DNA from 4 places in the Paenarthrobacter sp. 22069 genome. Region 4 is predicted to be linked to each of the others. Evidence: riboswitches for the same ligand, from Rfam matches in the RefSeq annotation. Region 4 holds a riboswitch; each other region holds the start of a gene.
The links. Region 4 has a riboswitch for S-adenosylmethionine ahead of ACTJK0_RS11360 (bifunctional o-acetylhomoserine/o-acetylserine sulfhydrylase). Riboswitches for the same ligand answer to the same signal wherever they lie in the genome.

Region 1: linked by a shared signal. The riboswitch ahead of ACTJK0_RS05675 (DUF1737 domain-containing protein) and the one ahead of ACTJK0_RS11360 (bifunctional o-acetylhomoserine/o-acetylserine sulfhydrylase) in region 4 are both predicted to bind S-adenosylmethionine.
Region 2: linked by a shared signal. The riboswitch ahead of ACTJK0_RS15160 (cobalamin-independent methionine synthase II family protein) and the one ahead of ACTJK0_RS11360 (bifunctional o-acetylhomoserine/o-acetylserine sulfhydrylase) in region 4 are both predicted to bind S-adenosylmethionine.
Region 3: linked by a shared signal. The riboswitch ahead of ACTJK0_RS02440 (aminotransferase class V-fold PLP-dependent enzyme) and the one ahead of ACTJK0_RS11360 (bifunctional o-acetylhomoserine/o-acetylserine sulfhydrylase) in region 4 are both predicted to bind S-adenosylmethionine.

What each region holds. Positions count from the first base shown of each region.
Region 1 is NZ_JBQEQF010000005.1:129,111-136,793, forward strand. Features, by position in the region: gene ACTJK0_RS05670 (hypothetical protein) at 226-480, shown strand; SAM riboswitch class IV at 968-1,083, shown strand; gene ACTJK0_RS05675 (DUF1737 domain-containing protein) at 1,097-1,372, shown strand; gene ACTJK0_RS05680 (rhodanese-like domain-containing protein) at 1,369-1,779, shown strand; gene ACTJK0_RS05685 (O-succinylhomoserine sulfhydrylase) at 1,780-2,988, shown strand; gene ACTJK0_RS05690 (DUF1905 domain-containing protein) at 2,951-3,145, opposite strand; gene ACTJK0_RS05695 (DUF222 domain-containing protein) at 3,303-4,724, shown strand; gene ACTJK0_RS05700 (hypothetical protein) at 4,843-5,136, opposite strand; gene ACTJK0_RS05705 (glutamate--cysteine ligase 2) at 5,234-6,460, opposite strand; gene ACTJK0_RS05710 (UDP-N-acetylglucosamine 1-carboxyvinyltransferase) at 6,529-7,683, opposite strand, start outside.
Region 2 is NZ_JBQEQF010000018.1:7,807-15,489, forward strand. Features, by position in the region: gene ACTJK0_RS15160 (cobalamin-independent methionine synthase II family protein) at 1-1,147, opposite strand, end outside; SAM riboswitch class I at 1,158-1,263, opposite strand; gene ACTJK0_RS15165 (adenylosuccinate synthase) at 1,685-2,974, shown strand; gene ACTJK0_RS15170 (YegP family protein) at 3,151-3,522, shown strand; gene ACTJK0_RS15175 (RNA polymerase sigma factor) at 3,820-4,371, shown strand; gene ACTJK0_RS15180 (hypothetical protein) at 4,368-5,333, shown strand; gene ACTJK0_RS15185 (CoA-binding protein) at 5,404-5,829, shown strand; gene ACTJK0_RS15190 (isopenicillin N synthase family dioxygenase) at 5,826-6,854, opposite strand; gene ACTJK0_RS15195 (MmcQ/YjbR family DNA-binding protein) at 6,900-7,313, shown strand; gene ACTJK0_RS15200 (DUF1990 family protein) at 7,306-7,683, shown strand, end outside.
Region 3 is NZ_JBQEQF010000002.1:202,648-210,330, forward strand. Features, by position in the region: gene rsgA (ribosome small subunit-dependent GTPase A) at 1-1,081, shown strand, start outside; gene hisN (histidinol-phosphatase) at 1,126-1,938, shown strand; SAM riboswitch class IV at 2,091-2,204, shown strand; gene ACTJK0_RS02440 (aminotransferase class V-fold PLP-dependent enzyme) at 2,241-3,659, shown strand; gene ACTJK0_RS02445 (class I SAM-dependent methyltransferase) at 3,768-4,526, shown strand; gene ACTJK0_RS02450 (metal-dependent transcriptional regulator) at 4,573-5,286, shown strand; gene ACTJK0_RS02455 (FluC/FEX family fluoride channel) at 5,294-5,698, shown strand; gene ACTJK0_RS02460 (FluC/FEX family fluoride channel) at 5,695-6,093, shown strand; gene ACTJK0_RS02465 (hypothetical protein) at 6,172-6,540, shown strand; gene ACTJK0_RS02470 (trypsin-like peptidase domain-containing protein) at 6,617-7,600, opposite strand.
Region 4 is NZ_JBQEQF010000012.1:40,497-48,179, forward strand. Features, by position in the region: gene ACTJK0_RS11330 (NAD(P)/FAD-dependent oxidoreductase) at 1-350, shown strand, start outside; gene hutI (imidazolonepropionase) at 362-1,573, shown strand; gene ACTJK0_RS11340 (DeoR/GlpR family DNA-binding transcription regulator) at 1,672-2,460, shown strand; gene ACTJK0_RS11345 (CPBP family intramembrane glutamic endopeptidase) at 2,551-3,330, shown strand; gene ACTJK0_RS11350 (DUF222 domain-containing protein) at 3,470-5,224, opposite strand; gene ACTJK0_RS11355 (VOC family protein) at 5,419-6,051, opposite strand; SAM riboswitch class IV at 6,253-6,367, shown strand; gene ACTJK0_RS11360 (bifunctional o-acetylhomoserine/o-acetylserine sulfhydrylase) at 6,393-7,683, shown strand, end outside.

The DNA of each region.
Region 1 (7,683 bases), on a different contig from region 4:
TGTCCATCCTGAATGCCGGGCGGGTCACGGAAGCGATTACTCCAGTCGCTTGCCGTATCTGTAGTCTACAGGTAAAGTCTACAGCGTAGACATACGGTGAGAGCGTCCCTGGTTCCGTTCTTGTGGACGGCATGGTGTTTATGAACCGCTGTCCTTGTGCAGGACACGGGATACCGCTGCTGTAGCCGAACGGTGGCACCGAGCACTGAGCGAAGGGAAGCCGCAATGGCACATTCGCAGTTCGACATCTTCCTGCAGGAAGCTACCCACTTTGACCAGGTCTCAGGATCCAACCTGGACCGTGACCGCCTCTATGGGCTTTACACGAGCTGGTGCTTCATCAACCAGCAGGCACCCGGCCCCGAATCGAATTTCTGGGCAGCCATGAAGCACAAGGTTTCACTCCGCCACAACGGGCTTCGGATGAAGGGCCCTGCCGCGGCCGACTACATCCTGAGCAGCTACCCGCGGCTGTCTTGAAACTCCGGCCCTCTCCGTAAGGGCTCCGGCCGGCCCTCGGAACATGATTTAATGCTGTGGCACTTGCGTGCCACAGCATTTTTCGTCCTGAACGCCTAGCCCGTCGCTGAAGCCGGCAGCGGTGTCCTCGCCCCATTCGAGCGCCGCCCCGAGCCATGGTTTTCCCGGTCAGGGGCGCCCGCAGCTGCCGGGCGGCATCGGCTTGCGCCGCACCTGCATCGGCTGCAGCTGCCAGGCCCACCAGGGCCAGAAGGCTGATGAGGAGCCCGGCCACCACGGAGACGAGGGAACGTGGACGGCTGCGGCGGACCGCGGGGTGCGACGTGTTTCCCCGGATGCTGACAAGAACCCCCCCCCCCGGCACTCATTGCTCTGGCGTCGGGGGTGCCCCACCCTAGGAACCTTATCGCCTTGGGCGCCTGCTGAATTACGGAACATGACGACGGCGGCGATGCGGGTTTTCGCGGCAGGTGTTACGTTTTTGGGGAGTAATGAGTACCGGTGTGAAGCCCTGACTGGCCGGTCGGCAACCCTCCCTTTCGCGGCGGGGTGCCTCAGGTGAATACTCGGCATATCGACCGATTCGAGCTGCAAGCGTGAAAGAAGGAGTTCCGTCATGTCTGACGCACCTGCCCCCGAGGAAAGACTGTCCTACCGCCTTATCAGCGGCGCGGACAACCGTGAATTCTGTGAGCGGATCTCCAACGCCCTTGCCGAAGGCTACGTGCTGCACGGCAGCCCGGCTGCAACCTTCAACGGCACCAGCGTGATCGTGGCGCAGGCGATCGTCCTTCCGTCAGCGATCGCTTCCGCAGATGCCGCCGTGGCCACCGCCGTGGACCAGCTCGACGCCGCTGGAGACCTCGAATTCGACGGCGAGGGGCACGCATGAGCTACGCAGGAGACCTGACCCCGGAGGAAGCCTGGGCCAAGCTGGAGCAGGGCGCCATCCTGGTGGACGTCCGCACGGAGGGCGAATGGGCCCACATCGGCATCCCGGACACAAAGGCCACGGACAACGATCCGCTGTTCATCCAATGGACCTTCCCCGGCGGCATCCCCAACCCGCGCTTCGTCCAGGACCTCAAGGAGCAGGCGCCGGAAGACCCGAGCGCGGAACTGGTGTTCCTGTGCCGCTCCGGCCAGCGCTCCATTGCCGCGGCCACCGCCGCCACCCAGGCCGGCTTCACGTCCTACAGCGTGCTGGAAGGCTTCGAAGGCGAGCCGGACCATTACGGCGAACGTACCGTCAATGGCTGGAAGAACCGCGGCCTGCCCACCAACCTCGGAAAGAACTAAGTGAGCTTCAACCAAGACGCCCCCGGCTGGAACCCCGACACACAGGCCGTCCGCGGCGGCCTTGACCGAACCAACTTCCAGGAAACGTCCGAGGCCATCTTCCTGAATTCCGGCTTCGTCTACGAGTCCGCCGCGGCAGCCGAACGCGCATTCACCGGCGAGGATGAGCGCTTTGTCTACTCCCGCTACGGCAACCCGTCGGTGGCCACATTCCAGGAACGGCTCAGGCTGCTGGAAGGCACTGAGGCATGCTTCGCGACGGCGTCGGGAATGTCCGCGGTGTTCACTGCCCTTGGTGCCCTGCTGGCTGCCGGCGACCGGGTGGTGGCCGCCCGCTCACTGTTCGGTTCGTGCTTTGTGATCCTGAACGAGATCCTGCCCCGTTGGGGTGTGGAGACGGTCTTCGTGGACGGCCCGGACCTGGACCAGTGGCGGGAGGCACTCTCCAAGCCCACCGCCGCCGTCTTCTTCGAATCCCCGTCCAACCCCATGCAGGAGATCGTGGACATCGCCGCCGTCAGCGAACTGGCGCACGCGGCCGGTGCAACGGTGGTGGCGGACAACGTCTTTGCCACTCCCCTGCTGCAGCGCTGTGGCGACCTCGGTGCGGACGTCATCGTCTACTCCGGCACCAAGCACATCGACGGGCAGGGCAGGGTGATGGGCGGGGCCATCCTCGGTACCAAGGAGTTCATCGACGGCCCGGTCAAGCAGCTGATGCGCCACACCGGCCCAGCGCTTTCCGCCTTCAACGCCTGGGTCCTGACCAAGGGCCTGGAAACCATGGGCCTGCGGGTCAACCATTCCTCCGCCACGGCCCTGCGGCTGGCAGAGTGGCTGGAAGAACAGCCGGCTGTGAGCTGGGTGAAGTACCCGCTGCTGAAGTCGCACCCGCAATACGCCCTGGCGGCAAAGCAGATGAGCGCCGGCGGCACGGTGCTGACGCTGGAGCTGTCTCCTTCCGCCGGGCGTTCGGCGAAGGAAGCGGCGTTCGCGCTGCTGGACGGGCTGCGCATCATCGATATCTCCAACAACCTCGGCGATTCCAAGTCCCTGATCACCCACCCCGCCACCACCACGCACCGCGCCATGGGGCCGGAGGGGCGTGCCGCGATCGGCTTGAGCGACGGAGTGGTCCGGTTGTCCGTAGGCCTTGAGGACCCTGAAGACCTTATCCGCGACCTGGAACAGGCACTGAAGCAGATCTAGCCGGGCTGGACGTCGAGGCGGATTTGGACGCTGTCACCAGCGCTGAGGTTTCTTCCGCGATCTCGTCAGCGATGTTCGCGGGAACGGTCAGGAAGTGCCATGGCGCTTCACCCGGGTGCAACCAGAGTTCAGCCTCAAATACGTACGACGGCGTCACGCGGCAGAATATGCCACGGCCACCTGGCAGGCGCCATGGGGCCAGCTACCTGACATAAGTCCAAAGGGTGCGGCAGCCGCTGCCTCCACTGCCTGCTGGGCGCACTGCCCGCTGCCTGTCGGATTCAAATGTCGGACCCTCGTTGGATGATGTGGGTATGGGAATCAGCATCGGTGTTGGGGCAGTGACGGAGGGTATCTCTGCCTCTGTTGCTGCCCTTGATGCGCTGGACCTTGAAGACGCTGTTCTGGATTCCGATGCTCATGGCGGCACTGACGTGGACGTGTTGCAGCGTCGGTACGAACTGCGGCTGGAACGGCTCGCGGTGGTGAAACGGCTCGAGGGCCAGCTCGCCGCGGTGAAAGCCCGCGATGTTGCCGACGCCGTGCAGATCCAACACGCGATGCTTGCCCCGAACGCCCCCGTACAGGAGCGCACCTATGCGGAGATGTCCGCCGTGGAGGAGATCGCCGGGATCCTGACCATCAGCTCCCCAGCTGCCAGCGCCCTCGTGGACCAGTCTCGCCGGGTCTCCTGCTTGCCGCCAGTGATGGATGCCCTGTCGGCGGGGGCCGTGTCCTGGCAGCACGCAAGAATTGTTGCCGACGAAACCGAAGGCCTCACCCCTGCCGGCGCCGCGGGTTTGGTGGCGCACTTCTTCGACCCCGACGCACCCAATCCCGCCCGCGGCGCCACCCCCGGCGACCTCATCCCGTCCCGGTTCCGGGCCAAGGTCCGTGCGTGGCGGGAACGCCACCACCCCGAATCGATCGAAAAGCGCCACGCCAAAGGAGTCGCAGACCGGCGAATGGAATACACCCCCGACCGCGACGGCATGGCCTGGCTCTCCCTCTACCTGCCCGGACACACCGCATCTGCCATCTGGAACCGCACCACCGCCACCGCCCGCGGACTCCAAAGCCCCGACGAACCCCGCACCCTCACCCAACTCCGCCCCGACATCGCAGCATCCCTCCTGCTAGGCGAGGGCAATACCGCTGAGCTTGGGAAGGTCCCCACCCCGCGGGCCGATGTCCTGGTGACCGTGCCGGTGTTCGCTCTGCTCGGTATCACGGATGAGCCGGCGGAATTGGACGGCTTCGGTCCCATCCCGGCATCGATGGCCCGGACACTGGTCGCGGACGGGGCTGATTCGTTTTACCGGGTGCTGGTCGACCCCCGCTACGGGGCGCCTTTGGAGATCGGCCGCACCCGCTACCGGCTCCCAGAGACCATCAAACAATGGATCAGGATGCGGGACCGCAGATGCACCTTCCCCGGCTGCAGCAACCACACCCCGGACAACGACATCGACCATGGGACCGCCTGGGAAGACGGGGGAAGCACCGGGATCAGCAACCTGGCCCAGCTCTGCCACAAACATCACCGGCTCAAACACAACTCCCGGTGGGTACCCGATACCGCGGCCCCGAATGAGCCACCAGGCTGGACCTCACCCACCGGCCGGCACTACACACCCGACCACCCCACCCCCGAACCAACCCACTGGCCGCCAGGCACGCTGCCCGGGCAGCGAAGTCTCATGGAGGAAGCACTTCTGCAGCTCCTCGCTGCCTAAATCCGCAGCGCCAGCTCGGGAGGGCACGGTCGAACACGCGGGCAGAGTTTTCTCGCTCAGCCTGCTTCGCGATAGATCATCGGCTCTCCGCCGGTGGCAACAATCGCTGCCCTTAGGCCTACATTGTTTGTTTTGTCGCCTGCTGCTTAGTGGGAAGCGAAGCCAAGGCCAGGTAGCGCATCACCAGGGCGGCTGAAATCAGCGCCGCCGAGAACGGCAGGCACCCCTGGGCGGCCAATACATAGACTTGCGTCAGGGCAAAGAAGAAGCCGTTTGAACCGTTGAACGTCTGAGTGCCCAGCGTCTGCATGAACGTATTTGCGAACAAGAGAATCAACAGACCAATAGCGCCCAGGACCACTCCTGCCCACAAAGTACGCCGGTACAACGTCGACTTCGGGTTTCCAGTCATTCCATCCCCCAAGGAAAGGGCAGCTCATGCTGCCGCCGATGACTCACCTAAGCACGGCGTGCCATCCCTTACAAGCGGGATGTCCGCGAGGACCGTCTCAGGCCTGGCGTACGCGCAGCAGCTCCGGCGTTGTCCCCACCTCTGACAGGTCCAGCGAACCGCGCATGGTGACGTGGACGGCCTGGCGGACCACAGCGCCGAACCCCATGTCCTCCGGCGGCGGCCCGGCCAGGGCCTTGTCGCGTGCACGGCGTTGTTCGGCCGCCCCTGTTCCGCGGGCGATGATGTCCTCCACACCCTGCCGTGCAAGGGCCAGCTCGCCCTGTTCGTCCAGCACCGGCGCCAGGTAATCAACCAGCGAACGGACTACATCCGCCGCGGGAGCGGGCCGGAAGTTCCCGAAGTCCAGGAGCTCACCGCTGAGCCCCTCGCTACTGGCCTGCCAGGACGCCATCCGCAGCAGGACAGTAGGCACCGGTGCCGGATCGACATCCTCGCGCCACTCCCGGCTGGCGGATTCCACCAGCGCCCGGACCAGCACCGCGATCAGAGCGGCGTCCTCGGCCCGAAGGCAGACATCCGCCACTCGGACTTCCACGGTGGGATGGTTGCGGGAAAGCCGGGCATCGAAGTAGAGCATGCCCTCATCGAGCATGACGCCGGTCTCCAGCAGTCGGGTGACCACGCGGCGGTAAGCGGCGTAGGTGCCGTAAATGCCTGCAGGCCCTGCTGTAGGCCATCTGTTCCAGGCCTGCGTCCGGTAGCTCTCGAATCCGGTAGGTACGCCATTCCAGAACGGCGAATTGGCGCTCATTGCCGTCAGCACCGCAAGTTTGTCGCGGATGCGGTCCAGGACGGCAACCCCTTCTTCCGGCGATTCGATGTAGGTATGGACGTGGAAGCCGCAGGTCAGTTGTTCCTGGGCGGTAAGTCCAAAGCGCTCCAGCATCCTGGCATAGCGGGGATCGGGCGTGGTGTGCGTGGTGGAAGCAAGCGGTGAGGTGGCGAGCGCAGCCACCCTTGCATCATGCTTCCGTGCCGCCTGGTCCGCGAGCGTCCGGCCAGCCCGGATCTGTACCAGCAGCCGCTCGTAGTCCAGGCACGGCCGGGTCTGCGTCTCGATCTGCTCAAGCTTCAGCTCGGCACTCAGGCCCATCTCGTCGTCGTAATCCGCTTGGTTTCCGCCGTGGTGGACGTTCGAATCCGCAGGGAGATCATCCGCCGCCACGTGGTGGCCGGCGAGGAGGGCGTCAGCCAGGGCGAGCGGTTCCCCGGACTCCGGATCTACGATCAGGAGTTCTTCCTCAACGCCGAATGTACGCATACGAACATTCTGCGACAGCAGCGGGGCATTGGAACTGTGGCCCGCCGTTCATGACGAAGCGTGAATGCTCAGTCCTGGAAGTACTCCACCTTTGCACCGATGGTGTTAAGACGTTCCGCCAAGTCCTCGTAACCGCGCTCGATCACGTAGATGTTGCGCAGTTCGGAGACGCCGCGTGCGGCCAGCATGGCCAGCAGCAGGCAGGCCGCAGGCCGGAGCGCCGGCGGGCAGCCCACCTCGGCGGCACGCCATTTGGTGGGCCCGTTGACATAGATCCGGTGCGGATCCAGCAGCTGCACCTGGGCGCCAAGCCGGTTCAGCTCGGTCAGGTAGATCGCCCGGTTCTCGTAAACCCAGTCGTGGATCATGGTCTGGCCTTGCGCGTTCGCAGCAATCACGGCGAAGAACGGCAGGTTGTCGATGTTCAGCCCAGGGAAAGGCATGGGATGGATCTTGTCCTCGGGGGCACGCAGCTCGGAGGGCTTGGTGGTGACGTCCACCAGGCGGGTGCGCCCGTTGCGGGCCATGTACTCGCCCGAAACCTCGAGCTTCTGCCCCATCTGGCCCAGGGTGGCCAACTCGATCTCCATGAACTCGATGGGCACGCGCCGCACGGTGACCTCTGAATTGGTGACGATGCCGGCCGTGATGAGGCTCATCGCCTCAATGGGGTCCTCGGACGGGAAGTACTCGATTTCGGCGTCAATTTCAGGCTTGCCCGTGATCTTCAGGGTGGTGGTGCCCACGCCCTCGATGGTGACGCCGAGCATCTGCAGGTAGAAGCACAGGTCCTGCACCATGTAGTTGGGGCTGGCGTTGCGTATCACGGTGGTCCCGGCCCGGTGGGCTGCGGCCATGATGGCGTTCTCGGTGACCGTATCCCCTCGCTCGGTGAGGACGAAGGAGCGGTCCCGGGTGTCGCCGGGGGGTGCCTGGACGCCATAGAAACCGGCGGTGGCCTCCACGGAAAGGCCGAACTCACGCAACGCCTGCATGTGGGGTTCCACGGTGCGGGTACCAAGGTCGCAGCCGCCGGCGTAGGGCAGGCGGTACTCCCGCGACTCGTCCAGCAGGGGTCCCAGCAGCATGATGACACTGCGGGTTCGCCGTGCAGCGTCCACGTCCATCGCGTCCAGGTTTAGGACCGCGGGGCGGCGGAGGCGCAGGTCGGTGTCGTTGAGCCAGGTGCACTCCACGCCGATGCTGGTCAGCACCTCAACGAT
Region 2 (7,683 bases), on a different contig from region 4:
CGATCTGCGGGTGGACGCGGCCGCCCAAGCCGCAGTCGGTGGAGGCGATAACGTTCCCGCGGCCCACGATTTCCGCAAAGCGGACAATGCGGTCTGCCACCAGGTCGGGATGTTCCACCACGTTGGTGGCGTGCGAAACGACGCCGGGGATGATCACCTTGCCCTCGGGGAGCTTGGTGTCCTCCCACACCCGCCATTCGTGTTCGTGGCGGACGTTGGCTGCTTCGAAGGAGTATGCGCCCGCGTTGACCTGCAGCACCGACCCGATGATGTCGGCGAGGGGGATGTCCGTGGTGTGGGGGCCGTGCCAGGAACCCCAACAGACGTGCAGCCGGATCTGGTCCTGGGGGAGGTCGCGCAATGCCCAGTTGGTGGCCTCCACCCGCAGCTGGATGAACTTCAGGTAGTCCTCCAGGGACGGCTCCGGGTTGATCTGGTCCCAGCTCTCGGCCAGGGACGGATCGTCGAGCTGGACCGTGAGGCCGGCGTCGATGATGGCTTTGTATTCCTCCCGCATGGCATCGGCGCAGGCGTAGAGGAGTTCCTCGTCCGTCTTGTAGTACTCATTGGCCAGCCGCGCGCAGGATCCGGGGGAGAGGGAGGCGACGAAGCCGTCCGAGAGCCCAGCCGCGGCCAGCCCGGTCTTCAGGTTCCGGACGTCGGATGCCACCAGGTCCTGGCCGGTGTAGCTCAGGGGCCCGGTGATCTTGGGCTGGGCCACGCTCTTTCGGTGGGTGAGGATGCCTGAGGAGGGATCGTTGTAGGCCTCGTTGAACGCCTGCCGGTCCCGGCGGTCGGGGAACGAGGTCAGGACAACGTTGCCGGGTGACGAGCGGCGTACGCCGGCCTCGGCCCAGCGGTCCACGTCCGTGGGCTGCAGGCCGCCCAGCCGTGCAAAGGAGTAGTTCCACCACGCCCCGTAGTCCACGGAACTGGACATGGTGTGCCCGTACTCGCCGTCATTGGGGATGTCGATGCCCAGGTCCTTCTGGCGCTGCACCACGTCCACCACGGAGCCTTCGAGGAGTTCAAGGAAGCCGGGGGTAATTCCCTCCGATTCCTTGGCGGCGTTGGCCGCGATGAGCTCCGGCGTGCGGGGCAACGAGCCGGCGTGGGTTACGCGGATGTGGTCAGTGTTCAGGGACATGCTGGATTCCTTTCCATCGGTCCTGGCAGTAGCACCTTCGGCAAGCATCTGTTGATGCCGGGCCGTGGTTGCTGCGGCGTCACTGAGCCAGGTCTCTCAGCCGCTCCGGATGGTTCACTCCCACTTAAATCGAGCGGGCGCGGTCCGGGCAAATCCGTCCGGAATGTGTCGCCTGGTTCCGTGCCCCACAGCCGGCAGCCGCTCCCTCCCTGAATCGCTGTCCTGCTTTTCGAGATGCGTGGCATGTCGGACCACTACCTGGATGAACCCCGCGGCCTGCAGGGGAGGCCGAGGACGAGTAGGCGGCCCGACGCCGCCGCGGTCCGGATATCCATGGGACGGCGGCGGGCCACACGCTGGACAAAGTGCCCGATCCGCTAAACTTGGGTGGTAAGAGCCCCCGAACTCTTGCGTCGCTGCGCCGCAACGCGGCCTGGCGAAGGCCGGTCTGTTCGGGGCATTCTCATGAACGGCGCTGCACGGGCCCGCCACCTGGTGGCCGGACACGGGCAGCCCGAACGAATGGGGGAGGATCCCATGCCAGCAATTGTGATCGTAGGAGCCCAGTGGGGCGACGAAGGAAAAGGCAAGGCCACCGACCTGCTGGGCGGCCGTGTTGACTACGTCGTCAAGCCCAACGGCGGCAACAACGCCGGGCACACCGTCGTCGTAGGCGGTGAAAAGTACGAACTCAAGCTGCTGCCGGCAGGCATCCTCAGCCCCAATGCCGTCCCCATTATCGGCAACGGCTGTGTGGTGAACCTCGAGGCCCTTTTCCAGGAAATCGACGGTCTCCAGGCCCGCGGCGCGGACACCTCAAAACTGCGGGTATCCGCGAACGCCCACCTGGTGGCCCCGTACCACCAGGTCCTGGACAAGGTGACTGAACGCTTCCTGGGCAGCCGCGCCATCGGCACCACCGGCCGCGGCATCGGCCCCGCCTATATGGACAAGGTGGCCCGCCTGGGCATCCGGGTCCAGGACGTCTTCGACGAGTCCATCCTGCGCCAGAAGGTGGAAGGCTCACTGCGCCAGAAGAACGAACTTCTGGTCAAGGTCTACAACCGGCGCAGCGTGGTGGTGGACGAGATCGTGGAGTACTTCCTGTCCTTCGCCGAACGACTCCGCCCCCTGGTCATCGACAGCACCCTGGTCCTGAACACCGCCCTGGACGAAGGAAAGGTGGTCCTGATGGAGGGCGGCCAGGCCACGTTCCTGGACGTCGACCACGGCACCTACCCGTTCGTCACGTCGTCCAACCCGACCGCAGGCGGCGCCTCCGTGGGCTCCGGCATCGGCCCCACCCGCATCTCGCGTTCCATCGGCATCATCAAGGCCTACACCACCCGTGTTGGTGCCGGCCCGTTCCCCACGGAACTCTTCGATGAGATGGGTGTCTACCTGCAGAAGACCGGTGGCGAGTTCGGCGTGAACACCGGCCGTCCCCGTCGCTGCGGCTGGTACGACGCCGTCCTGGCCCGCCACGCTTCCCGCGTGAACGGCTTCACGGACTACTTCGTCACCAAGCTGGACGTGCTCACCGGCATCGAGCAGATCCCTGTGTGCGTGGCTTACGACGTAGACGGCGTGCGCCACGACGAAATGCCCATGACGCAGACCGAATTCCACCACGCTAAGCCCATCTTCGAGTACTTCGACGGCTGGACCGAGGACATCACCGGAGCCCGCACCCTCGCGGACCTGCCGGAGAACGCGCGGAACTACGTCCTGGCCCTGGAGAAGCTCTCCGGAACCCGGTTCTCCGCCATCGGCGTCGGCCCGGACCGCGACCAGACCATCGTGGTGAACGACCTCATCAACGACTGACACGCCCGTCCAGGGCAGGACCACGACGGCGGCAGGCACCTTCCACAGGTGGCCTGCCGCTTGTCTTGTATCGGGTTGAAAGCAATTTACACAGGCTTAACGCGATCGGTCTTGTGAGGTTGTCGGCGGTGCGGCCAGACTCGTTGGTACCCCCTGGTGCCCAAGGAAGGATCGTCATGGCCGGAAAATTCGAAGCATTCGTTGACGCTGATTCGCTCTTCCGGTTCCGGCTCCTGGCGCCGGACGGCGCCGTGGTGGCCGTCTCCGGACCGTACCAGGACAAACAGGCCCTCGCCGCCGGAATCGCTGCCGTACGCGAATGCGCGGGTACCGGCCTGGTCACGGATCTATGCCCCACCGGGACTGCGGGCCGCCCCGCGGCCGTCCCCGTCGCCGCTGCCGCCGCCGCTTCCGCGGAGGTGCCGGCCGCCGTCGTGCCCGCCTGCAGCGAGGAGCGGATGCCCGGCAGGCTGCATGCCTTCCCCCTGGCGAAGGCGCCGCGCCGGCAGGCGACGGCACCCCGGTGGACCCGCGCAGCAGCCCGCTGACGAACGAAAAAATGCCTTACAAAGAATTTTTTCGAAACGCGTAACCCTTTCATGGTGCGCAGCGATTACCCCTATGAAGTGCCGGTCTGGAACCTGTCCCCCATCATGTTCCAGACCGGCTCTTTTGTCTTGCGCGGAGGGCTTGTCCGCATAGTCCGGTTTGGCCATTGAAGAGCCTGCCGGGGCATGTGGCGGTTCCGGAGGCGGTGGTTACTGGAGGGTAAAGTAGGGGCAGCGTTCCCGCAGTACTGAACGCTTGCCCTGCCAACACCCTTCTTGACGGAAAGTTTTACGTCAGTGACCGACGCCCAGACAGACGAGGCTCAGGACCGGCCGGTTACCGGGACCGCTGGCTTCAGCCTGGTCTACAAGACATATGCGTCACAGGTATTGGGTTATCTCACGGCCCGGGGAGTCGAGGATCCGGAGGCGGCGATGCAGGACGTGTTCCTTTCCGTCCTGCCCCGGATCGACACAGTCCATGGTGGAGAGGGCGGACTGCGGACCTTTATCTTCTCCGTTGCCCACGCCCGGATGGTGGACGATCACCGACGCCAACGCCGAAGCCCCGCCAAGCTGCCCTTCGAACCGGAGCTCGACCAGCGTGAGGACACCTCGGCGGAAAACGAAGCCCTGCAACGCATCTCGCCGGCGGAAGTCCTGGGACTCCTGGACGGACTGCCAGGGGACCAGCGTGAAGTGCTGTCGCTGCGCCTGGTGGGCGGCCTGACGCTGGAACAGACAGCGGAGGCCATGGGCAAGAGCACCGGCGCGGTCAAACAGCTCCAGCGGCGCGCCCTGCTGAAACTCCGGGAACTTGCGGCAGTGAAGGAGTATCTCACGCCATGACATCCGCCTCCGACAACCTCACCACCCTTGTGGATGACATGCTTCAGGACGCAGGCTGCGGCCAGGACCTTGAACTGCGCGGCGCCCTGCTCTCGCTGGGCGCCTTGGCGGCCCTGCCGGCGCCGGCGCCCACAGGGGAACTGGCCGCGCTGCTTGCGGCACGGGCCGCAGCACCGGCCGGAAACCCTGGTCCCGCTGAGGCAGGCAGCGCAGCTGAACCCGGCAAGGCAGGCAAACACGACGGCGGGGAGGAGCCCGGGGACGACCTGGCCCTCCGCCGCCGCCGCCGTCGCCGCCACCGTCCGACGGCCTTTGGCCTGGTCCTGGTGGCCGGAATGGGGCTGGGCGTCGGTGGAGTGGCCGCCAGCTCCACCGTCCCCTACAGCAACGCCGTGGAGCACCTTCTGGAGGAATGGGTGCCCTGGAACGGGCCTTCCACCGCTGCGCCCGCGGCCACCGGCCACCGTGCCGCTGACCCGGTAGCCGCCGCAGAACTGGCAGATGCCACGTCAACAGCGGCGCCTCGTGGGGCCGGTAGCCAGACCGGGAGCCCGGCCTTCCGGCTCCTGCGCGATCCCTCAGGCCTGTCCGGCCCTCCGGCCTGTACAGGACCGCCTAAGCACGATTCCGTCGCCGCAGCCTGTGCGGGCGGAGCTGCGGCATCCGGCGCCGGGGAGGTTGGCTCAGCCAACAACAAGGATGTTTCGGGCGCGTCCAAAGAGGACCGCACGCCGGCGGCGGCCGCCGGAACAGGCGCCGCTGCGGGGACGAATGCATCCGCCGGGTCGGGTGGGACTGGGACGCCAGCGCCGAATCCGGCAGTCGGCGTGGACGCCGGAGCCTGGGCGCAGAACGCCCCTGGGTCTGCGGACAATCCCGGCCAAGCCCAGAGCCCGCCACAGGGCGCAGGACAAGGCGACGGCCAGGGCAATGGCCGAAAGAGCGCTGCCCCGACGAAATAGCCCAAACACAGCCAAACGGGCGCGTCAGGACGGGCGCTTTGCTGTACGGCTTGAAGCGTAGGCTGATCCCATGGGCCACACGAACGATCCTGCTGTCATCGAACGCCTTCTCCGAACCAAAGGCCGTTGGGCCATCGTCGGCCTCACCACCAATGAGTGGAGGTCCGCCTACGATGTCTCACTGTTCATCCGCGACAGGCTGGGCATGGAGATTATTCCGGTCAACCTCCCCGGTGATTCCGTCCACGGCGAAACCGGGTACCGCACCCTCGGCGACATCCCGGCGGAAAAGCAGCCCGTCGACGTCGTGGACTGCTTTGTGAACTCGCAGATTGTGGGCCAGGTGGTTGACCAGGCCATTGCCGTGGGGGCAAAGGCGGTGTGGATGCAGCTGGGCGTCATTGATGAGGCGGCCGCAGAACGCGCCAAGGCGGCCGGCCTGGACGTGGTGATGAATGCCTGTCCGGCGCAGCTTGCCTGGAAGTACGACCTTTAGCGCTTCACCAGGTCCGGATAGTGGCGTTCGGTAACGTCCGGGTGGGCGCGCATCCGGCCTTTAAGCATGTTGAGGCCGAATGACGCGAGGAGCGGATTGGCGGGATCGTCGGTGATGCCACGGGCCGCTGCCTTCAGCCGGGGCGCCAGCGGGACGGGCTTGATGACGGCGTCGAGGCGGGGCGACCAGAAGAAGGGAACCGAGTACCGGTCCACGCCCGGCGGCGGAGCCTGCACCCGGTGGATGGTGGCCGCAAGGTAACCCTCCGTGGCGACCTCCAACATCTCGCCGAGGTTGACCACCAGCGCGCCCGGGAGGGGCTCCACGGGCAGCCACTGGCTTGTGCCGGGCGGCAGCACTTCGAGGCCGCCCACTTCGTCCTGCAGCAGGAGGGTCACGAAACCGTAATCGGCGTGCGAGCCGACGCCCTGGTCTCCGGCCGCCTCCACCACCCCGCCCACATAGTGCACCAGCTTGCCCATCCAGGCGGGAGTGCCCTGGAAGGGTTCGTCGAAGTAGTCTTGGGGCAACTCCAGGGACACGGCGATGGCGCGCAGGAGTTCCATCCCCACCCCAGACATCAGGTCCGCCCATTCCATGGCTGCGGGTTCCAACTCGGGGAAGGCATCGTCGGGCCAGAGATTGGGGCCCTGCAGAAGCCAGTAGGGCTGATCCGCCGGATAATCCCTGACAGGTTCACGCTCCGGTGAATAGTCGATCTGCTCGCGGGCATCCGCCCGGCCCTGGGTCACTTCAGTGCCCATGCGGGTGTAGCCGCGGAAGTGGGGAGACAGGCGGTTGTCCAGCTTCATCCGCTCCTCAAGCGGCAGGTCAAAGAAGCGCCGGACGATGTCCAGGAGCTCCCCGGCCTGTCCGGGCCGCCCGCCGTAGCCGGTGACCTGGAAAAAGCCGACGTCGTGGGTGGCGTGCCGCAGCTGTTCGATGAAGTCCGGGCTGAAGGTGCCGCCGCCCTGCCGGGAGGCAGCCAGGTCCAGAACCGGTATGGTGTCCTGGCGGTGTGACATGCCCGCAGACTAGCACCGTGCGGGTCCTGTTTATAGGCTTCCGTTATGGACCCAACTGCGCTGCGCAGGATCTGCCTTTCGTTTCCCGGCGCATACGAGGATTTTCCCTTCGGACCCGAGACTTCGGTCTTCAAGGTCCGGGCCCACGTTGCCGGCGGCACCCGCCATGAGGCCAAGCTGTTTGCCCTGTCATCCATGGACGAGCATGACTTCTACGTGAACCTCAAGTGTGAGCCGGCCCTGGCAGTGCAGTTGCGCGCAGTCCACCCCGCGATCACCGGCGCATGGCACATGAACAAGACCCACTGGAACGGAGTCCGCCTTGACGGTTCGCTGCCGGACGCCATGATCCGCGACATGGTGGAGGACTCGTACGACCTGGTGGTGTCCGGGTTGAGCCGGAAACAGCAGGAACAACTGGGGTGGGCGCGCCTCGAAAGGGCAGGCGGCAGTGACTGACAAGGAACAGGCGGGGGCCGGGTTCGACTATCCCGGAGTGGGCAGCACCGAACACGGCAGGACACCCGAAGGGTACAGCCGCGTCCTCGAGGAGGCCCGGCTGGGCAGCGGACTGGACGTCTACCGGCGGGCTGCCGACGGCATCCTGGGCTGGGAGCTGCAGCGGCGGGCAGGGCTCCGGGTCCACGCCGATGCACCCAGGGCGGTGCCTGGTGCGCAGGTGGTAAGCGGATTCGGCGTCGGGCCCTTCCGCCTGCCCGCGCCCTGCAGGGTGGTGTGGGTCCACGAGGCTTCGGCTGACGGTGTTCCCCAATCCGCCGGCTTCGGTTACGGGACCTTGCCCGGCCATCCCGCCCGCGGGGAGGAGTCC
Region 3 (7,683 bases), on a different contig from region 4:
CGTTCGGGTCCGCCCGAACAAGAAAGGCTCCCGGCCCCGCACCAAGGACCGGCCCAGCCATGACGATGCCGTGACCGGACGGATCATCACGGTGGACCGCGGCCGGTACACAGCGGTGGTGGATGAGGACTCGGAGGACGAGCGGGTGGTTGTCGCGGCCCGGGCCCGCGAGCTCCGCCGCTCACCGGTGGTTGCCGGTGATTTTGTGTCGCTGGTTGGTGACGTGTCCGGCGCCCCCGATACGCTGGCACGCCTGGTGAAAATCCAGGACCGGCACACGCTCCTGCGCCGCAGCGCCGACGATACCGACCCCATTGAGCGCGCCGTCGTGGCCAACGCCGACCAACTGGTGATCGTTGTGGCGGCAGCCAACCCAGAGCCCCGGACGGGATTTATCGACAGGGCCCTGGTGGCCGCCTACGACGCCGGCATCGAGCCGATCCTGCTGGTTACCAAGGCCGACGTCAAGGATCCAGCGGACCTGCTGTCCAACTACACCCACCTGGATTTCCCGGTGATCATCAGCCGGACAGCCGACGCCCAGGCCTCTGGAATCGACGCGCGCTCGGACGACGGTCTTTCGGCCCGGCTGGACATCGCGGCCGTGGCTGCCCTCCGGGCCCACCTGGACGGCAAGGTCACGGTGATGCTCGGACACTCGGGTGTGGGCAAGTCCACCATGGTCAACGCCCTGACCGGCGCCGAACGGGCCACCGGCGGAGTCAACGCGGTGACCGGGCGGGGCCGGCACACGTCGTCCTCCGCCCTGGCCCTGCGCCTGGCGGCCGCCCCGCCCGGCAGCTGGATCATCGACACCCCCGGCATTCGCTCCTTCGGATTGGCCCACGTGGACCCGGACCGGATCCTGCGTTCCTTCCCGGACCTCTCCCCCGGCATCGAGAACTGCGAACGCGGCTGCAAGCACACGGCAACCGCGGTGAACTGCGGCCTCGACGACTGGGTGGGCGGCGGACATGCAGGACCCACTGGCCCGGCCCGGCTGGCGTCCCTGCGTCGGTTGCTCGGTACCGATCCAAGGATGGAAGCGCAGGAAACCAAGGAGCTTGGCAGCGTCAACTGACGCGTTCTCCCGGCAGAAACGCCGGCAGACGGTAGTTTGGAACCATGATCCAACCCGCTTCGAGCTACAACGATGACCTGCGCCTGGCCCATGTCCTGGCCGACTCCGTGGACGACCAGACCATGAGCCGCTTCAAGGCCCTGGATCTCCACGTTGAGACCAAGCCGGACCTGACGCCGGTCACCGACGCCGACAAGGCCGCCGAGGAAGCCATTCGTGGCCAGCTCTCCCGCTCCCGTCCCCGCGATGCCGTCCTGGGCGAGGAATTCGGCAGCACCGGCCACGGCTCGCGGCGCTGGATCATCGATCCCATTGACGGGACCAAGAATTTTGTCCGCGGCGTGCCTGTCTGGGCCACACTGATCGCCCTCGTCGACGAGGGCGAGCCCGTGGTCGGTGTGGTCAGCGCGCCGGCCCTCGGCAAGCGCTGGTGGGCGGCGAAGGGCATGGGCGCCTACATGGGACGCTCGCTGGCTGCCGCCACCAGGCTCCGGGTCTCCAACGTGTCCAGCCTCTCTGACGCGTCCCTGTCCTACTCCAGCCTCACGGGATGGAAGGAACGGGGAAACCTCGACGAATTCCTCGGCCTCACCGAGGACGTCTGGCGGACCAGGGCCTACGGTGACTTCTGGTCCTACTGCATGGTGGCCGAGGGTTCGGTTGACATCGCCTGCGAACCGGAGCTGAACCTTTACGACATGGCCGCACTGGTGCCCATCGTGGTGGAGGCCGGCGGCCGGTTCACCTCCCTGGAAGGTGAGGACGGGCCGTTCGGTGGGAACGCTCTGGCCACGAATTCGATCCTGCACTCCGAGGTACTGCACAGGTTGAACCCGTACCTCGACGATCTGCTGTAACGGCTGCCGTTTCCGGTCTTCCACGAATTTTGCGACGCCTGACACCTCCGCAAGGGGGTGTCCGGCGTCGTTTCTTCGATGGCGCGTAACAAAACCCTTAACAATTGCCGCGGCTTCAGTCCTGGCCGCCCGATGTCCTACGCTTTTATGCAGGTCACGAGTGCCAGCGCAAAACCCCGGTTTGCTGGCCGGCAACCCTCCATTCGCGGTGGGGTGCCCCGGGTGACGACCAGGCCGGTCCGGAGCGGATACGGCAAGCGCGGATTCCTTATGCCGGAGTCCTGTAGTCAAGTGAGGTCTCTGTGACAACTGCCACCGTCTCCCCCCAGCACGCTATTGCCGAAGCTCCCGTTCCGGATGCACGCCATGCGGCCGCGGGCCGGCCCCTTGCCGCCGTCACCGGTGCCGAAATCCAGGCTCCCCTGATTGCCGGCGGCCATGTCCGCTACGCGAACCTGGACTACGGTGCGTCCGCGCCGGCCCTGTCGCTGGTGTCCGCCTACCTGAACGAGATCCTCCCCTACTACGCGAGCGTCCACCGCGGCGCGGGGTACGCATCCCAGATCAGCACCTCCGTGTACGAGAACGCGCGCAGCATTGTCCGCGACTTCGTTGGTGGCCGTCCGGATGATTCGGTCATCTTCACCCGCAACACCACCGACTCGCTGAACCTGCTGGCCGGCTGCTTGCCCGTGGCCGACGGCCGCGCCGCCGGCGATGTCCTCTACCTGGACATTGAACACCACGCCAACCTGCTGCCGTGGCAGGGCGTTCCGCACCGCAGCATCGTTGCCGCGGACACCATCGCCGGCACCCTGGACGCCGTGCGCGCCGAACTGGAGCAGGGCGGGGTGTGCCTGCTGGCGGTCACGGGCGCATCCAATGTCACGGGCGAAATCCTTCCCATCCGGGCCCTGGCCGCGCTGGCCCACCAGCACGGTGCCCGGATCGTGGTGGACGCGGCCCAGCTCGCACCGCACCGCCGGGTGGACATCAGTGCGGACGACGTCGACTACCTCGCGTTCTCCGGCCACAAACTGTATGCACCCTTCGGTGCAGGCGTCCTGGTGGGACGGCCCGACTGGCTGGATGCCGGCGTACCCCACCTTGCCGGCGGCGGCGCCGTCAAGGAAGCACGCCTCGACGGCGTCAGCTGGGCCACGGGGCCGGCCCGCCATGAGGGGGGCTCGCCGAACGTGCTGGGCGCTGCCACCCTGGCCCGCGCCACCCAGGTCATCGCCGGGCTGGACCAGGACCGGTGGCATGCCCACGAATCCGCCATCCGTTCGTTCCTCGTTGAGGGCCTGCAGCGCATCGACGGCGTAACCGTGCACCAGATCTTCAAGGACACGAACCCGGAAACGGACACCATCGGTGTGGTGAACTTTTCCGTGGAGGGCTACGACGCAGGACTGGTGGCGGCCTACCTGTCAGCCGAGCACGGCGTGGGCCTGAGGGACGGACGTTTCTGCGCCCACCCCCTGCTCAAGCGCCTGGGCCTTCCCTCCGGTTCCCTGCGTGCAAGCTTCGGCGTCGGCTCCCGGCTGGAGGACGCCGAGCGCCTCCTGGCGGGCATCCAGGCACTCCGCAGCAAAGGGCTGGGCTGGGACTACGTGGTGGACGCGGGCCGCTGGGTACCGGCCAACGACACCCGCACCTACCCGCACTGGGCACCGAACACCCCCGGCACCGCAGGTGCCGCGCCCTGCATCGACGACTAAGCCTGCAGCAGGTCCGGCAGCCCCGGGCTGCTGGCGTTAACCCTTCCGGCACTGCAGATACGGTAGATTCTTAAGGTACTGCAGGGCGTTGACTGAAGGAGACCGCACGTGGTTCGGGGTGGCCCCAGGCTCGATCACGGGCGGCGCCGGGAGCTTGGACAAAGCTTTCAGGACGGCGGCAGGCACTACCAGCGCGTCCGGCCCGGCTATCCGGAGGAGTCCGCCCGGTGGCTGGTTCCCGCCGGCGCCCACGATGCCCTGGACGTCGGCGCCGGAACCGGAAAGTTCACTGCCCTGCTGCTGGACATGGGACTGGACGTCACCGCCGTCGACCCCTCCGCGGACATGCTCGCCCAACTCGAGGAACACTATCCAGCCGCCACGGCTGCGGCGGGGACTGCCGAGGCGACAGGCCTGCCCGACGCGTCCTTCGACGTCGTCACCGTCGCGCAGGCGTGGCACTGGTGCGACCCCCTCGCGGCAAGCACCGAACTGGCGCGCGTCCTCCGGCAGGACGGGACCCTCGGTCTGGTCTGGAACCAGCTGGACACCTCCATCCCGTGGGTTCACCGGCTCTCCCGGATCATGCACGCCGGTGATGTGTACCGGCCGGGCCACAAACCCGTGGTGGGGCCCGAATTCCGCGGGCTCGAAGGGCACGTCACGCACTGGCAGGACAAGGTGACCACCACCGACCTGATGGAACTGACCAAGTCGCGCAGCTACTACCTGCGGGCGGGCGAGTCGACGCGGGCCAAGGTCCTGGCCAACCTCGACTGGTACCTGCACGAGCACCTTGCCTACGGCCACGGCCAGGAACTCGACCTTCCGTACCTCGCCCTTGCCTGGCGGGCCGCCAAGGCATGACGGCTGCCTCCCGTGCCGCATGCGCCGAGCCGGTAGGCTTGAAGGCGTGAAGACCAGCGCGCCCTCCTCCTCGATCGAGGACTACGTCAAGGTCATCTATTCCTTCACGGAATGGCAGGACAAGCCCATCACCTCCTCCCAGCTTGCGCAGCGGCTGGGGGTGGCCAATTCCTCGGTTTCGGAGATGGTCCGCAAGCTCAAGGACCAGGGCCTGGTGGACCACAAGCCCTACAGCGCCGTCACACTGACCGAGGCAGGGCTGCGGCTGGCCCTGGCCATGGTCCGGCGCCACCGCCTGATCGAGACCTACCTGGTCCAGCGGTTGGGCTACAGCTGGGATGAGGTCCACGACGAGGCCGAACAGCTGGAGCACGCGGTCTCGGATACGTTCATCGAACGCGTCGCGGCCAAACTCGGGAACCCCCGCCGGGACCCGCACGGCGACCCAATTCCCACGGCGGACGGCCAGGTGCTGATGCCGCACGCGCACCTCCTCGCCGGGCTGGACCAGGGGCACACGGGCAGGATCACCCGGATCAGCGACGACAACCCCGAACTCCTGAGGTACCTCGCGGCCCAGGAGATTGACCTGGACGCCGAGGTGGAGGTGCTGGGCAGGAAGCCGTTCGGTGGCGCACTGGTCGTGCGGATCAGCGGTCCGGACGGCTCCCGAGAGTACGACCTTGCGGATGAGATTGCCTCCGCGCTGTGGGTCTCCGGTGACACCCCCCATCCGGGCTGCGTCCTGGACGGCAACTGACGTGGCGATGCCCGAAGGCCGTGCCTGGCTCGCTGTGGCTGCCGGCGGGCTGATCGGCACCGAACTGCGGTACGGGCTGGGCCTGGCCTTTCCGGACCTGCCCGGCTCGATCCCCTGGGCAACCCTTGGCATCAACATCAGCGGCAGCTTCGTCCTGGCAGCGTTGACCACCGTCTGGATGGCGCGGCCGCACACTGCGTTCTGGCTGCGTGCCGGGATCGGTCCGGGCCTGCTGGGCTCGTTCACCACCTTTTCCGCCGTCATCCTCGCCTCCGACCAGCTGGCGCGCGCCGGCGCCCACCCGGTGTGGACGGCCTACCTGGGCCTGTCCCTGGTCCTCGGCCTTGCCTCCGCGGGTGCGGGGTGGCGGTGCGGCAGGCTCATTTCGCGGAACCGGGACGGGCGGCCATGACCGCCGCCGCCCTGGTGGGATTGTTTGGCGTGGCGGGGGCGCTCCTGCGGTTCGGGATCGACAGCTGGTTTGCCCATCACAGCAGCATCCGCAGCGTCCGCACCGGCAGCCGCGGGCGGCTGCACTGGCCCTGGGCCACCCTGGTGGTCAATGTCGTGGGGTGCTTCATCATCGGCCTCGCCCATGGGGTGACCGGCCGGCTGGGGCTGGGCACTGAGTGGCAGCTGGGACTTGCCACTGGCCTGGCCGGTGGCCTCACGACTTTCAGCTCGTGGAGCACCGCGACAATCCGGCTGCTCAGCGAAGCGCGCTTCGGTTCGGCGGCGTTGAATGTGGGGGCCAACCTCGCGCTCGGTTTTGCCGCCGCCGCAGCCGGCATCGCCCTCGTTGGCTGACCCAAAAGGTGACCCACCAGCCGGCCTACCCCCGGCCCCCGGCGGCAGATGCCGTCCACTCCCGTATGGTGGACTGTGATGATCAGCAGACGTGACGCAGCAATAGCCCTTGATGTTCCGCTTGAAATGGCACAGCGCCACGGCCTGCCCAAATGGATGGCGGAGGAGGATCTGCGCGCCATCCTTGACAATCCCCCTCCTTGGCTGGTGCAGTCACGCGCCAACCGCACGGGCAAGCGCCCCGTCTGGGTGCATCTTGCGTGCGCCGTCTGTGGCTATGAGGAGGCGGCACGTCCCAAGAAGTGGTGGCCGGACTTCACCTATGTGGTGTGCGGGCATCACCCACCGTCCGAGGTTCCCGCTGTCCGTCCCGGCTGGGTCCGGAGCGAGTACGACGGCGTGGGGACGCGTTTCGTAGGCATCGCGGACGTGGAAGCGCCCCGGTAGGCCCGTGCCCGGGTGATGGGAGGCCAGGCAGTGCATGCCGGCCGTGACCACCCGGCGTTACTGCCGCCGTCGGGGGTTATGCCGTGCCGTTGGCCGTCATTTCCTCCGGAACGGCGGCCAGGTGCAATTCGGTGCCGTCGCGCAGCACGGCCACATCCAGGGGCTGGCCGATGGCGTCGGCGAACAGGAGCCGTTGCAGGCTTTCGGCGTTGCTGACGGGGTGGCCGCCGGCAGTGACGATGATGTCTCCCGCGGACAGCCCCGCCTTGCCGGCAGGTGACCCCGGCAGCACTTCCACGACGCGGAGCCCTTGCCTTTGGCCTGTGCGGATCACTGCGCTGGGCCCGAGCTGGATGGGAGTGCTCACCAGGCCCAGATAGGCGCGCCGCACCCTTCCGTCCGTCAGCAGTGCGGAGATGATCCTGCGGGTGGTGGCGTTGATCGGGATGGCCAGGCCCAGGCCGGCGCCCGCCACCGCGGTGTTGATGCCCACAATCCTTGAGTGGGTGTCTGCCAGTGCGCCGCCGGAATTTCCCGGGTTGAGCGCAGCATCTGTCTGGATGACATCCTCGATGACCCGCCTGTTGCCGCCCGACCAGACCGGAATGGCGCGGCCCAGGCCGCTGACCACCCCCGCAGTCACCGACCCTGCAAGTCCCAGCGGATTTCCCACCGCGACCACCAGCTGACCCACCCGAAGGGACTCGGCGTCGCCAAATTCCGCAGGCCGGACCTTGGGACGGGAGCCGTGCACCACTGCCAGGTCGGACAACGGATCGGCGCCCACCAGTTCCAGTTCCATCCTGCTGCCGTCGGCGAACACGGCAAAGCCCTGCCGCGTACCGGCCACCACGTGTGAGTTCGTCAACAGGTAGCCGTCTTCCGTGAAGAGGACGGCAGAGCCGGCACCCACCCTGACCCGGCCGTTGCGGCGCTGGGCGGTCATTTCGATGGCTGCAACGTGCGGCGTGACTGCTGCCGCCACCCGCATCACCGTCTGCGAGTACGAGTCCAGCAGGTCCTCGTCCCGGTCCGGTATGGGTTCCCGAGCCTGGTCCATGGCGCACCTCCAATGCGGTGCCGTGTTCGGCTGTGACCCCTCTTTCAGGGGCTTTACGGGAATCAACGTTTGCTGTGGCCCAT
Region 4 (7,683 bases):
TGCCCAGCGGGCCCGAGGATGCACGCCCCCGCCCAGGTGACGTGGAACGACTGGTGGAGAAGCTCAACTCGTTCACCAGCCTGGGCATCACGGGGATCCGCCGGGCCTGGACCGGCCTGCGCACGGAAGCCGCCGACGGGGTTCCGGTGGCAGGTTTCGATGCCGAGGCCGCGGGCTTCTACTGGCTTGCCGGCCAGGGCGGCTACGGGTTCCAGACCTCTGCTGCCATGGCCGAACTGGCAGCGGACCAGATTCTCGCCGGGCCACAGGGCCTGTCAGCCGGAAGCGAAGGTCCGGAATCCCGGACAGCGCGCGCCCTGGCTGCCACCCGCTGGTCCATTCGGCGCTGAAGAATGGTTCCATGAGCACCCTCATTACCAACATTGCCGAATTGATGACCCAGGACCTCGAGCACCGGGTCCTCAAGGATGCGGCGGTAGTGGTCGAGGGGGAGCGGATCTCCTGGATCGGGGCCTCGGCCGATGCTCCCGCGGCGGACGACGCCGTCGACGCCGGCGGCAGGGCGATGCTTCCCGGGTGGGTGGATTCGCACACGCACCTGTTGTTCGCAGGGGACCGCACCGCCGAATTCGAAGCCCGGATGGCGGGGGAGGCGTACGCCGCCGGGGGCATCGCTGTGACCATGGGTGCCACCCGTGCGACCTCCGATTACGACCTCACCCGGCTGGCCATGGGCCGGGTTGCCGAAGCTGTCTCGCAGGGAACCACCTATCTCGAAACGAAGACCGGCTACGGACTGGACATCGAAAACGAGGCACGAAGCGCACGCATAGCCTCCACCGTCGCCGACCAGGTGACGTACCTTGGCGCCCATCTGGTTCCCGCCGGCCAGGATGCGGAAGCGTACACAGACCTGGTTTGCGGTCCGATGCTGGCCGCAGTGCGGCCCTACGTCCAATGGGCCGACGTGTTCTGTGAGGAGGGTGCCTTCAACGCCGAGCAGTCCCGCCGGGTGCTGATGGCCTGCCGCGAGGCCGGCCTGGGCCTGCGCCTGCACGGCAACCAGTTGGGTGAGGGCCCCGGCGTGCAGCTGGCCGTGGAGGTGGGGGCCGCGAGCGTGGACCACGTCAACTACCTTGCCGCGCAGGACGTCAAGGCCCTGGCTGCCTCCTGGTCCGGCTGGGATGCCGCCGCAGGAACAGGCGAGCGTGGCACTGTGGCCACCTGCCTGCCTGCCTGCGACCTTTCCACCCGCCAGCCCTTGGCCCCCGCCCGTGCGCTGCTGGATGCGGGAGTGCAGGTGGCACTCGCGTCCAACTGCAACCCGGGCACGTCATACACCAGCTCGATGGCCTTTTGCGTGACCACTGCCGTCCTGCAGATGCACCTCAGCGTGCACGAGGCAGTCAGGGCTGCCACCTACGGCGGCGCCTTGGCCATGCACCGGGAGACCGGACGGGACGCCGATGGCGAACGCGCCGTGGGCTCGATTGCGATCGGACACCGCGCCGACCTGCACCTGCTGAATGCGCCCTCCGCGACGCACCTCGCTTACCGCCCGGGCATGCCCCTGACGTACGCTGTGTGGCGGGCCGGCGTTCGGCAGCGGTAGACCACTTCTGCACTTTTGATTGTTCTTGATTGTTTCCCATGGGATACAATCAAGAAACGTCACTGGATGCGGTGGCTGGTGTATTGAAAGGCCCTCGGATGACGCGAACTGACCGGTTGACCGCAATTCTTGACCTGCTGGCCAAGACCGGCCAGGTTGAAGTCGACGAGATCGTCAGCACCCTCAACGTTTCCCCTGCCACGGCCCGGCGCGACCTGGACAGCCTTGCCAAGCGACGCCTGCTGACGCGGACCCGGGGAGGCGCCACCACGGGCGCCCTCGCATACGACCTGCCCGGACGATACAACCGCGACGACCACGCGGAAGCCAAGGAACAGATCGCGCAGTGCGCCTCTGCCTTGATCCGGCCGGGTGCGGTGATCGGTCTCTGCGGGGGCACCACCAGCACCGCCCTTGCGCAGATCCTGGCCACCCGGGAGGACCTGAACGCACCCTCCAACCAGCCGACGCTCACGGTGGTGACCAATGCCATCAACATCGCCGGCCAGCTTGCGGTCCGGCCCAATATCAAGGTGATGGTAACCGGCGGCATCCTGAACCCGCGGTCCTACGAGCTGGTGGGCCCCTATACGGACATCATCATGCAGAAGGTGGTGCTGGACATCGCGTTCATTGGCGTGAACGGCATCGATCCCGAAGTCGGGCCCACCAATACGGGGGAGGGGGAGGCGTCCGTCAATGCCCTGCTCGCCAGCCGGGCGCGGGTGTCCTACGTCCTGGCGGATTCCTCGAAGGTGGGGGTGCGGGCCTTTGCCACGATGGACGGGTACAACTTCACCCGGCTGATTACCGACTCCGGCATCTCCGCACGCGACAAAGCCGCCTTTGAGGCCAACGGTACGGAAGTCATCGTCGCCCCCGCCTGATCCATGCTTCGCACGGCGGCTTGCGTGCACTTTAGTTGACACCTTCCGCTCCATCAGCCCGGATCCAGAAACTGAAGGCAAGATGGGAACATGCTGGTTCCCTCCCGCCGCCGCCTGCGGCTTGAAGTATGGATCGTCCTGGGCCTGTCCCTGGGCCAGTCGGCTGTCTATTCCGTGGTGCAGCTGCTGGACAAGATGACCCGGGCGCCACTGGCCGAGGGTACGTCCACCCTGAACCGCTCGCAGAGCACGCGCGAGTACTTCGACCTGACGTACCAGCTATTGGACATCATCTTCGCGCTGGTACCGGTGCTGCTGGTCTTCTACTTCCTGACCGACCAGCGCCAGGCGGGGCCCGGTGAGGACCACAACGCCGGATCAGCCTTTCGGAAACTCGGCTTCAATTTTGCGCGGCCGGGCCGGGACCTGTTGCAGGGGCTTGGTCTGGCCGCGCTGATCGGCATCCCCTCACTGGGCCTCTATGCCGCCGGCCGTGCCCTGGGAATCACCACGGCGATCATCCCCAGCGCCCTCGATGCCTACTGGTGGACCGTCCCCGTCCTCATTCTTTCGGCTGTCCGCCACGCAGTGCTCGAGGAAGTCATTGTGGTGGGTTACCTGCTGGACCGTTTCGGCAAGTTCGGCTGGAGTATGCCGCTGGCCATCGGTGTGAGTTCAGTGCTGCGCGGCAGTTACCACCTGTACCAGGGCTTCGGACCTTTCATCGGCAATGCCGTGATGGGCATTGTCTTCGCCTGGCTGTATACCCGCACGCGCCGCGTCATGCCCCTGGTCATCGCGCACGCCCTGCTGGACATGGTGGCCTTTGTGGGCTTCAGCCTCTTTGGCAAGGCCGTGGGCCTGGGGTGAATGTCTCCGGTCTGTGAGCCTTCTGCGGCCCGCTAATTGTTCGGCCCGAAAAACCGGGATGCGCGCGCGAGGCATCCAGCCGCGCGATTCAGCTGTAAAAGAGCTGCTTTCCCGTCGTGAGCAGGCTGGAGTGCCAATGTCAGGTGTGCGGTAGCAACTGTTGCAAGCTGGCTTGTGGGTCGGCCGGCAACCGGAAAGGCAGGGCGTAGAAGTCGTCCCACAGGGGATCGGTGCAGCAAAGGTCGTCGGTGTCCACCATATTGTTTCCCGGTGGTTCCTCGGGCGGGGGGTCCGGCCAGGCGGGCATCCCGGCGAGGATCTGGAGCCAGTGCAGGTCCTCCAGTTCCTGTGCCCCCGGGTGTTGTTGTTCGGTTCCGGGTCGGACTGAGGTTGGCGACTGATTGGTCAGCTCCGGTGGAGTCGGGGCATGGGGCAGTGCGCTTTCGACAGTTGGCCTCGCACCAGTGTCTGGCAGGGTGTCTGGTGGCCAGTGGGTTGGTTCGGGGGTGGGGTGTTCGGGTGTGTAGTGCCGGCCGGTGGGTGAGGTCCAGCCTGGTGGCTCATTCGGGGCCGCGGTATCGGGTACCCACCGGGAGTTGTGTTTGAGCCGGTGGTGTTTGGGGCAGAGCTGGGCCAGGTTGGTGATCCCGGTGCTTCCCCCGTGTTCCCAGGCGGTCCCATGGTCGGTGTCGTTGTCGGGGGTGTGGTTGCTGCAGCCGGGGAAGGTGCATTTCCGGTCGCGCATCCTGATCCATTGTTTGATGGCCTCGGTGAGCCGGTAGCGGGTGCGGCCGATCTCCAAAGGTGCACCGTCGCGGGGGTCGACCAGCACCCGGTAGAACGAGTTGGCGCCGTCCGCTACGAGTTTCCGCGCCATCGATGCCGGGATGGGACCGAAGCCGTCCAATTCCGCCGGCTCATCCGTGATACCGAGCAGGGCGAACACCGGCACGGTCACCAGGACGTCGGCCCGCGGGGTGGGGACTTTCCCGATCCTGGTGACATTCTGCGTGCCGGTGGTGCCTGCGGCGTGCCCGTCTTCCTCTGTGCCGGGCTTCAGGCTGGCTCCGAGGAGGAGGGATGCTGCGATGTCGGGGCGGAGTTGGGTGAGGGTGCGGGGTTCGTCGGGGCCTTGGAGTCCGCGTGCGGTGGCGGTGGTGCGGTTCCAGATGGCTGAGGCGGTGTGGCCGGGCAGGTAGAGGGAGAGCCAGGCCATGCCGTCCCGGTCGGGGGTGTATTCCATCCGCCGGTCAGCGACTCCCTTTGCGTGGCGCTTCTCGATCGATTCGGGGTGGTGGCGTTCGCGCCAGGAGCGGACCTTGGCCCGGAACCGGGACGGGACGAGCTGGCCGGGGGCGGCGCCGCGGGCCGGGCTGGGGGCGTTGGGGTCGAAGAAGTGCGCCACCAATCCAGCAGCGCCGGCAGGGGTGAGGCCCTCGGTTTCGTCCGCAACGATGCGGGCGTGCTGCCAGGACATGGCCCCGGCGGCCAAAGCGTCGATCACCGGCGGCAGGGAGCAGATCCGGCGCGACTGGTCCACAAAAGCGCCGGCCGCGGCGGAGCTGATGGTCAGGATCCCGGCGATCTCCTCCACGGCCGACATCTCCGCGTAGGTCCGCTCCTGCAAAGGGGCGTTCGGGGCAAGCAACGCGTGCTGGATCTCGGCGGCGTCGGCAACATCACGGGCTTTCACCACGGCGAGCTGGCCCTCCAGCCGTTTCACCACCTCGAGCCGTTGCAGCCGCAGTTCGTACCGCCGCTGCAACACATCAACGTCAGTGCCACCATGAGCATCGGAATCCAGAACAGCATCCTCAAGGTCCAGCGCATCAAGGGCAGCAACAGAGGCAGAAATACCCGCCATCACTGCCCCAACGCCACCGCTGATTCCCATACCCACATCATCCAACGAGGGTCCGACAATGAGAGTCGAAAAGCTGCCCACGCAGGCACAGGCACCCGGAACTCGTTAAATGAATTCGGCCGCCATCGGGTGGTGACGCCGTTGTCACCACCCGATGGCGGCCGAAGCGAATCCGGGCACGTGCCGGAGAGCCAGATCCCGCAGGCTGCGGGACGCAGGGATGGTCAGATGGTGACGGCTCCGCTGGCTGTTTCAAACGTGACCGACAGGATGCCCGGGGTGCCATGCGGGGCAACCCACTCCACCGCCACATCCTCCAGCGGCTTCTCCACGGGCTCACCCAGCCACTCGGTCACGCGCGAAGCGGAACCGGCAATGGTGAGGCAGCTCATCTTGAGGTTGCTTGGGTAGGCGTTGGACGGGTGCAGCGACGGATCGCCCTCCCACTTGAGCATGTACGGGACCTGGGGATCCGCGATGAGCCCCAGGATGCCGATCTGCTTCCAGACCAGTTCGCGGCCGTCCGGGAACTTCCGGTTGCCGTTCACGGCAGCGCGGCCAAGGCGTTCCTCGAAGGGGGCGAGGTCGTCCACTTCGACGCACCAGCCCATCCAGCCGCCACCGGCTGCGGAACGGGCACGAACTGCCTGGCCGAACGGTGCCTTGTCCGATGCCGGGTGGTCCAGCACCTCCACAACTTCAAGATACTTGTGCCCGGCGAGCGGGATGATCATATTCCGGGTTCCGAACCGGGGGTGCACCCCGCCCTTCACTGCCTCAACGCCGAGGGCAGTTGCAATACGTTCGGTAGTGGCCGCGAGGCCATCGTGTTCACAGGCGTAAGAGACGTGATCCATGCGCATGCGAACATCTTGGCACTTTGTGATCGGGCTCTCAGCTAAGGGCAGCCTTACTAGCATTTTTCCTGTTGGGCACGCTCGTTGGCAGGCCCGGCACCGACCGTGGCATCGGCATCGCTGCACCCGGCACGGCCGCCGGAAGACCTTGTTCGTCACAATGCTTTCCGAGGCAACTATCCGGTTCCTAGACTGAGCCCAGGTCATGAGCGCCAGCGCAAAGCCCCGGCTCGCTGGCCGGCAACCCTCCATCCGCGGTGGGGTGCCCCGGGTGAAGACCTGGCTGTCCGGCAAAAGCCGGAAGCAAGCGCGGCCCGCACTGCTCCGAGCATGCCGGGCCCATGTCACAGGAGACTGAAATGTCCAACGGATGGTCCTTCGAAACCCGCCAAATCCATGCCGGCCAGGAAGTGGACAGTGCCACGGGAGCCCGCGCCCTGCCCATCTACCAGACCACGTCCTTCGTGTTCCCGAGTGCCGAAAGCGCTGCCAACCGCTTTGCCCTGGCCGAACTGGCCCCCATTTATACCCGCATCGGCAACCCAACCCAGGACGCCGTGGAGCAGCGGATTGCCAGCCTGGAGGGCGGCCTGGCTGCCCTGCTCCTCAGCTCCGGGCAGGCCGCCGAAACGTTCGCGGTGCTGAACATTGCCGAGGCCGGCGACCACATCGTGGCCAGCCCAAGCCTCTACGGCGGAACCTACAACCTCTTTGCCCACACGCTGAAGAAGTTCGGCATCTCCGTCACTTTCGTGGCCGATCCGGACAACCTGGACCAGTGGCGCGACGCCGTGCAGCCCAACACCAAGCTCTTCTTTGGTGAAGTGGTGTCCAATCCGCGCCAGGACGTCCTGGACATCGAGGGTATTTCCCGGGTGGCCCACGAGGCAGGCGTCCCCCTGATCGTGGACAACACCCTCTCCACCCCGTACCTCATCCGCCCCCTTGAATGGGGAGCGGACATCGTGATCCACTCTGCCACCAAGTACCTGGGCGGCCACGGCTCGGCCATCGCCGGCGTCATCGTCGACTCCGGAAACTTCGATTTCAGCAAGGATCCGGACCGGTTCCCCGGCTTCAACACCCCCGACCCCACCTACAACGGACTCGTCTACGCACGCGACCTCGGAGCGGACGGCGCCCTGGGCGCCAACCTGTCCTACATCCTCAAGGCCCGTGTCCAGCTGCTGCGGGACCTCGGCTCGGCGGTATCACCGTTCAACGCGTTCCTCATTTCGCAGGGCCTTGAGACGTTGAGCCTGCGGGTGGAACGGCATGTTGCCAACGCCACCGAAGTGGCGCGCTGGCTGGAGGCAAGGGACGACGTCGAATCGGTCGCCTACGCGGGGCTGCCGTCCAGCCGTTGGTACGAGCGTGGCCGCAAGTACGGGCCCAAAGGGACTGGCGCCGTTGTTTCCTTCAACCTGGCCGGCGGGGCGGAGGCGGGCAAGCGCTTCGTCGATGCCCTCGAGCTGCACTCCCATGTGGCGAATATCGGCGACGTCCGCTCCTTGGTCATCCACCCGGCGTCGACCACCCACAGCCAGCTTTCCCCGGAACAGCAGGTAGTGGCCGGGGTGAACCCGGGGCTGGTACGGCTGTCCGTCGGCCTGGAGCACATCGATGACATCC